DNA from 2 places in the Delftia sp. HK171 genome. Region 1 is predicted to be linked to the other one. Evidence: riboswitches for the same ligand, from Rfam matches in the RefSeq annotation. Region 1 holds a riboswitch; the other holds the start of a gene.
What was found. A riboswitch is a leader RNA that binds a small molecule or an ion and turns the genes downstream of it on or off. The one in region 1 is predicted to bind S-adenosylhomocysteine.
Positions count from the first base shown of each region.

Region 2: it holds a riboswitch for S-adenosylhomocysteine, as region 1 does, so the genes downstream of both, ahcY (adenosylhomocysteinase) here and metH (methionine synthase) in region 1, are expected to answer to the same signal.

Region 1 is NZ_CP018101.1:397,311-400,635, forward strand. Features, by position in the region: gene metH (methionine synthase) at 1-2,397, opposite strand, end outside; S-adenosyl-L-homocysteine riboswitch at 2,452-2,578, opposite strand; gene BO996_RS01860 (FadR/GntR family transcriptional regulator) at 2,856-3,325, shown strand, end outside.
Region 2 is NZ_CP018101.1:6,311,115-6,314,439, reverse strand. Features, by position in the region: gene BO996_RS28225 (sensor histidine kinase) at 1-672, shown strand, start outside; gene BO996_RS28220 (response regulator) at 699-1,442, shown strand; S-adenosyl-L-homocysteine riboswitch at 1,450-1,534, shown strand; gene ahcY (adenosylhomocysteinase) at 1,605-3,035, shown strand; gene BO996_RS28210 (TlyA family RNA methyltransferase) at 3,193-3,325, shown strand, end outside.

The DNA of each region.
Region 1 (3,325 bases):
CCACAGGTCCTTGCGCACGCGCTGGTGCAGGCATTCGGCGAAGGCCTCGGCCAGGCGGTCGGCAAGGGCCTTGAACATGATGCCGGAGTAGTCGTCCAGCGCGTCCTGGAACTCCTTGTCCTTCTTCTCGGCGCCGATGCCGGCCGTGACGGCGAACAGGCCCGCGTAGTCGTGGATGCCCGATTCCTGGGTGGCCACGAAGTCGGACAGGCAGCGGCTGGGGCGCATCACGGGCTGGCCATCCGGGCCTTCCACCATCTGCTTTTCGGTCTGCTGGCGCATGCCGTACCAGGTCATCAGCACCTGGCTGCGGGACTCGTCGGCATAGAACTCGATGTCATCGCCCACGCGGTTGGCCGGGAACAGGCCGATGGCGCCGTTGGCCTGCAGCCAGCGGCCTTCGATGATTTTCTTGAGCATGGCCTGGCCGTCGGCCAGCACCTTGCGCGCCTCGACGCCGACGATCTCGTCGTCGAGGATGGCCGGATAGGGGCCGGCCAGGTCCCAGGTCTGGAAGAACGGGCCCCAGTCGATGTACTCGGCGATCTCGGCCAGGTCGAAGTTGCGGAACACGCGCCGGCCCAGGGCACGCGGCGCCACGGGGGCCTGGGAAAAGTCCACGGGCGTGGCGTTGGCGCGGGCCTTTGCCAGAGGCCACAGCGGTGTCTTCTTCTTGTTGGCGTGCTGGGTGCGGACCTTGTCGTAGTCGGCCTGGATCTCGGCCAGGTAGTTGCCCTTGTTCTCGCCCAGCAGGCTCTGGGCCACGCTGACGCTGCGCGAGGCATCGGGCACGTAGACCACGGGGCCTTCGTACTTGGGCGCGATCTTGACGGCGGTGTGCACGCGTGAGCAGGTGGCGCCGCCGATCAGCAGCGGAATCTTCTTGATGCGGAAGTAGTCGTCCTTGTGCATCTCGCCGGCGACGTATTGCATCTCTTCGAGGCTGGGCGTGATCAGGCCCGACAGGCCGATGATGTCCGCGCCCTCGGCCTTGGCCCGGGCCAGAATCTCATGGCAGGGCACCATCACGCCCATGTTGATGACCTCGAAGTTGTTGCACTGCAAAACCACGGTGACGATGTTCTTGCCGATGTCGTGCACGTCGCCCTTGACAGTGGCGATGACGATCTTGCCCTTGCTGGACACGTCCAGGCCCGCCGCTTCCTGCTGGCGCTTTTCCTCTTCGATGTAGGGCACGAGGTGGGCCACGGCCTGCTTCATCACGCGCGCCGACTTGACCACCTGGGGCAGGAACATCTTGCCGGCGCCGAACAGGTCGCCCACGATGTTCATGCCGTCCATGAGCGGACCTTCGATCACGTGCAGCGGGCGGCCGCCGCCCTGCACCACGATCTGCTGGTAGGCCTCTTCGGTGTCGACGACGATGAAGTCGGTGATGCCGTGCACCAGGGCGTGCGACAGGCGCTCGCCCACGGTCTTCGGGTTCTCGGGCGTGCCGCGCCATTCGAGCTTCTTGCTGTCGTCCTTGGCGGCGCCCTTGGCGGCGTCGGCAATCTCCAGCAGGCGCTCGGCGGCGTCAGGGCGGCGGTTGAGCACCACGTCTTCCACGCGCTCGCGCAGCTGGGGCTCCAGGTCGTCATAGACGCCGACCATGCCGGCGTTGACGATGCCCATGTCCATGCCCGCCGAGATGGCGTGGTACAGGAACACGGTGTGGATGGCCTCGCGCACGGGGTCGTTGCCGCGGAAGCTGAAGCTCACGTTGGAGACGCCGCCCGAGACCTTGGCGCCGGGCAGATTCTTCTTGATCCAGCGCACGGCCTCGATGAAGTCCACGGCGTAGTTGTCGTGTTCCTCGATGCCGGTGGCCACGGCGAAGATATTGGGGTCGAAGACGATGTCCTCGGGCGGGAAGCCCACCTCGTCCACCAGGATGCGGTAGGCGCGCTCGCAGATCTCGATCTTGCGCTGGTAGGTGTCGGCCTGGCCCTTCTCGTCGAAGGCCATGACCACGGCGGCCGCGCCGTAGCGCCTGATCAGCCGGGCCTGGCGCTTGAATTCATCCAGGCCTTCCTTCATGGAGATGGAGTTGACGATGCCCTTGCCCTGCAGGCAGCGCAGGCCGGCCTCGATGACCTCCCACTTGGAGCTGTCCACCATGACCGGCACCTTGGCGATGTCGGGCTCGGAGGCGATGAGGTTCAGGAAGCGCACCATGGCGGCCTTGCTGTCCAGCATGGCCTCGTCCATGTTCACGTCGATCACCTGGGCGCCGTTTTCCACCTGCTGGCGTGCCACGGACAGCGCTTCCTCGTACTGCTCGTTGAGGATCATGCGTGCAAAGGCCTTGGAGCCCGTGACGTTGGTGCGCTCGCCCACGTTGACGAACAGCGTGCCCTCGCCGATGGAGACAGGCTCCAGGCCCGACAGACGCATGGGAGGGGGAGTGAAAGAGGACGACATCAAGCTCACCTGCAAAAACGGCATGGCAACAGGTGAGCGTCGTTGGCACCGTGGGCGCGGTCCGGCCGGGAACCTGCACCTGGCCCAAGCCTGACGCGACACGCGATCCGGTGTACGGATGGGCGGGTGCCGCGCTGCAACGCTCCTCGGGCCAAAGCCCGGGATTCTACGGCGGCTGGCGGCGGCCTGCAGTGCGGGTTTTACGCCCGCATTCGGGGCAGGCCTGCACAAAGCCATGCGGCACTGCACCAAAGCGCGGCAGCGCGGGCCGCCGGCGGCGCCTTCGGGGCGGATTGTCGATGTCCCATCGCCCCGGATTCTTTGCAATGCCTGAAGACAACGCTCCTTTTTTTGCATCTGGCACGCAATTCGCTATCTGCTGGGTACGTGGTCTGACCAGTCAGGCCAAAACCCTCCACCCTCGCCAGCCCATGCAAAGCATTCCGATCTCGATGGCCCAGACGCTGCAGCAGCACATCCTGAGCGGCCACTACCCCGGCGGCAGCCAGCTGCCGCCGCAGCGCGAGCTGGCCCGGCAGCTGGGCATCAGCCGCGCTTCGCTGCGCGAGGCGCTGTCCATGCTGGAGGCCCTGGGCCTGGTCGAGATCCAGCCGGGCAAGGGCGTGCGCATCAACGGCCCGCACAGCGGCCGTGCACGCATGCACCGCGCCTATGCCACCCCGGCGCTGGGCACGCTGTCGCCGCGCCAGCTGATCGAGCTGCGCCTGGTGCTGGAGCCCGGCTGGGCCGCGCTGGCGGCCGTGCGCGCCGACGACAGCGGCCTGCGCCAGCTGCAATGGACCCAGTCCCAGCTGGCCCACGCCCTCGCCCGCAGCGACCTGCTGGCCGCCGCCGACGCCGATCTGCAGTTCCACCTGCTGCTGGCCCAGCTGTCGGGCAA
Region 2 (3,325 bases), 520 kb from region 1:
CTGCTGTCGGCCGTCTCGCACGACCTGCGCACGCCGCTGACCACCATCCTGGGCGCGGCCGAGGCCGCGCAGCGCCATGTGCCGCCGGGCGGCGCGGCCGACATGCTGGAGCAGGTCCGCATCCAGGCCCAGGCCATGCAGCGCCTGGTGGAGAACCTGCTGGACATGGCGCGCCTGCAGCAAGGCGGCGTGCACCTGCAGCGCGAATGGCTGCCGCTGGACGAAGTGGTGGGCAGCGCGCTGCGCCAGATGCGCGCGCGCCTGGGCCAGCATCCCGTGAACACCGACGTGCCCGCCAGCCTGCCGCTGCTGCAGCTCGATGCCCTGCTCATGGAGCGCGTGCTGGTCAACCTGCTGGACAACGCCGCCAAGTACACGCCGGCCGGCACGCCGCTGGCCATCAGTGCGCGTGTGCAGGATGGCGAACTGCTGCTGTCCGTGCGCGATGGCGGGCCGGGCCTGCCATCGCATCTGCCGGTGGAGACGCTGTTCGAGCCCTTCACGCGCGGCACGGCCGAGTCCACCGTCTCGGGCATCGGCCTGGGCCTGGCGCTGGTGCGCAGCATTGTCGAGGCGCATGGCGGGCGCATCGAGGCTGCCGCCGCACGGCCCGGCCCGGGCACCATCTTCACGCTGCGCTTTCCCGTGCCCGAGCAGCCTGCGCTGGATTAGAGTCCCGCCATGCACGAAAGCCCCCCATGAGCACGCCCGCCAACCGCATCCTGATGATCGAGGACGACCCCGGCATCCGCCGCTTCGTGCGCCTGGTGCTGGAAGACGAAGGCTGGCAGGTCTTCGAGGCCGACAGCGCGCGCCGCGGCCTGATCGAGGCCGCCAGCCGCCAGCCCGACCTGGTCATCCTCGACCTGGGCCTGCCGGACGCCGATGGCAAGCAGGTCCTGACCGAGCTGCGCGGATGGTCCTCCGTGCCCGTGCTCGTACTCTCCGCGCGCGAGCGTGAGGACGAGAAGGTGGCCGCATTGGATGCCGGCGCCGACGACTACCTGGTCAAGCCCTTCGGCGTGCCCGAGCTGCTGGCCCGGCTGCGCGTGATGCTGCGCCGCCGCCAGCAACTGGGCGCCGCCGGTGGGGCGGGCGGCACCGCCGCGTCCAGCAAGGTGCACTTCGGCCCGGTGCAGGTGGACCTGGCCACGCATGAGGTGCGGCGCGCGGGGCAGCCGGTGCACCTCACGCCCATCGAATTCCGCCTGCTGGCGGCGCTGATCGCCGCCCAGGGCCGTGTGATGACCCATCGCCAGCTGCTGCTGCAGGTCTGGGGCCCCGAGTACCTGAGCCGCGCCCACTACCTGCGCGTGCACATGGCCAATCTGCGCCAGAAGATCGAGGACGAGCCGGCCCAGCCGCGCCACTTGGTGACCGAGCTGCAGGTGGGCTACCGGCTTGTGGGGCTGGGCGGTGAGGCATCCCCGGGATCGGTATAATCGGCGCCTCTCCGAGGAGCGTTGCAGCGGCCCCCACACATCAGGCGTGGTCGCGAGGCTCGGAGTCATACCTGCAACGACGCTCGCCCACGCTTTCTGTGCGGTGAGCTTTTTTTCGTCTCCCGCAGAACGTGGTTTTTCATTCATCTTTTGGAGAAAACCATGAACGCTGCTGTTCGTCCCGTTTCCGCCGACACGGCCATCGCTGACATTTCCCTCGCTGCCTGGGGCCGCAAGGAAATCCTGATCGCCGAAACCGAAATGCCCGGCCTGATGGCCACGCGCGAGGAATTCGCCGCTGCCCAGCCCCTCAAGGGCGCGCGCATCACCGGCTCGCTGCACATGACCATCCAGACGGCCGTGCTGATCGAGACGCTCAAGGCCCTGGGCGCCGAAGTGCGCTGGGCGTCTTGCAACATCTTCTCGACGCAGGACCACGCTGCTGCCGCCATCGCGGAAACCGGCACGCCCGTGTTCGCCATCAAGGGCGAATCGCTGGCCGACTACTGGGACTACACCCACCGCATCTTTGAATTCGGCGCCGCCGGCACCGAAGGCGAAGGCCCGAACATGATCCTGGACGACGGCGGCGACGCCACCATGCTGCTGCACCTGGGCATGCGTGCCGAAAAGGACCTGTCCGTGCTGGACAACCCCGCCTCCGAAGAAGAGAAGATCGCCTTCGCCGCCATCCGCGCCAAGCTGGCCCAGGACCCCACCTGGTACACGCGCAAGAGCGCCCACATCATCGGCGTGACCGAAGAGACCACGACCGGCGTGCACCGCCTCAACGAGATGTCGGCCAAGGGCACGCTGAAGTTCCGTGCCATCAACGTCAACGACTCCGTCACCAAGAGCAAGTTCGACAACCTCTACGGCTGCCGCGAATCGCTGGTGGACGGCATCAAGCGCGCCACCGACGTGATGATCGCCGGCAAGGTCGCCGTGGTGGCCGGCTACGGCGACGTGGGCAAGGGCTGCGCCCAGGCGCTGCGCGCGCTGTCGGCCCAGGTCTGGGTCACCGAGATCGATCCCATCAACGCCCTGCAGGCGGCCATGGAAGGCTACAAGGTCGTGACCATGGAATGGGCGGCAGACAAGGCCGACATCTTCGTGACCACCACCGGCAACCGCGACATCATCCGCCACGAGCACATGGTGGCCATGAAGAACGAAGCCATCGTCTGCAACATCGGCCACTTCGACAACGAGATCGACGTCGCCTCCATCGAGCAGTACCAGTGGGAAGAAATCAAGCCCCAGGTGGACCACATCACCTTCCCTGACGGCAAGAAGATCATCCTGCTGGCCAAGGGCCGCCTGGTGAACCTGGGTTGCGCCACCGGCCACCCCAGCTTCGTGATGAGCGCCTCGTTCGCCAACCAGACCATCGCCCAGATCGAGCTGTTCACCAAGCCCGACGCCTACGAGGTCGGCAAGGTCTACGTGCTGCCCAAGATCCTGGACGAGAAGGTCGCCCGACTGCACCTGAAGAAGGTCGGCGCCATGCTGACCGAACTGACGGACGGCCAGGCCGCCTATATCGGCGTGAGCAAGCAGGGCCCCTACAAGCCCGAAACTTATCGCTACTAAGCACCCCCTGAGGCGCTGACGCGCCTTCCCCCTCTCTACCCGCTTCGCGGGGGAGGGGGACGACGCCCTCGCTGCGGGGCGGCCCTTGCTTGGCGTCCCTGAGTTGGGTCGCGCCGGTTTCGGGCATTAGTCAACTGAGATTTCCTGGAGCGACGCTATGCGCGCAGATGTATTTTTGGTGGAAGCCGGCCATGCGGCCACGCGCTCGCAGGCGCAGCGGCTGATTGCGGGTGGCGTGCAATGGCGCATGACGCCGCTGACGCCTTGGAAGAAGGTTGCCAAGAACGGCG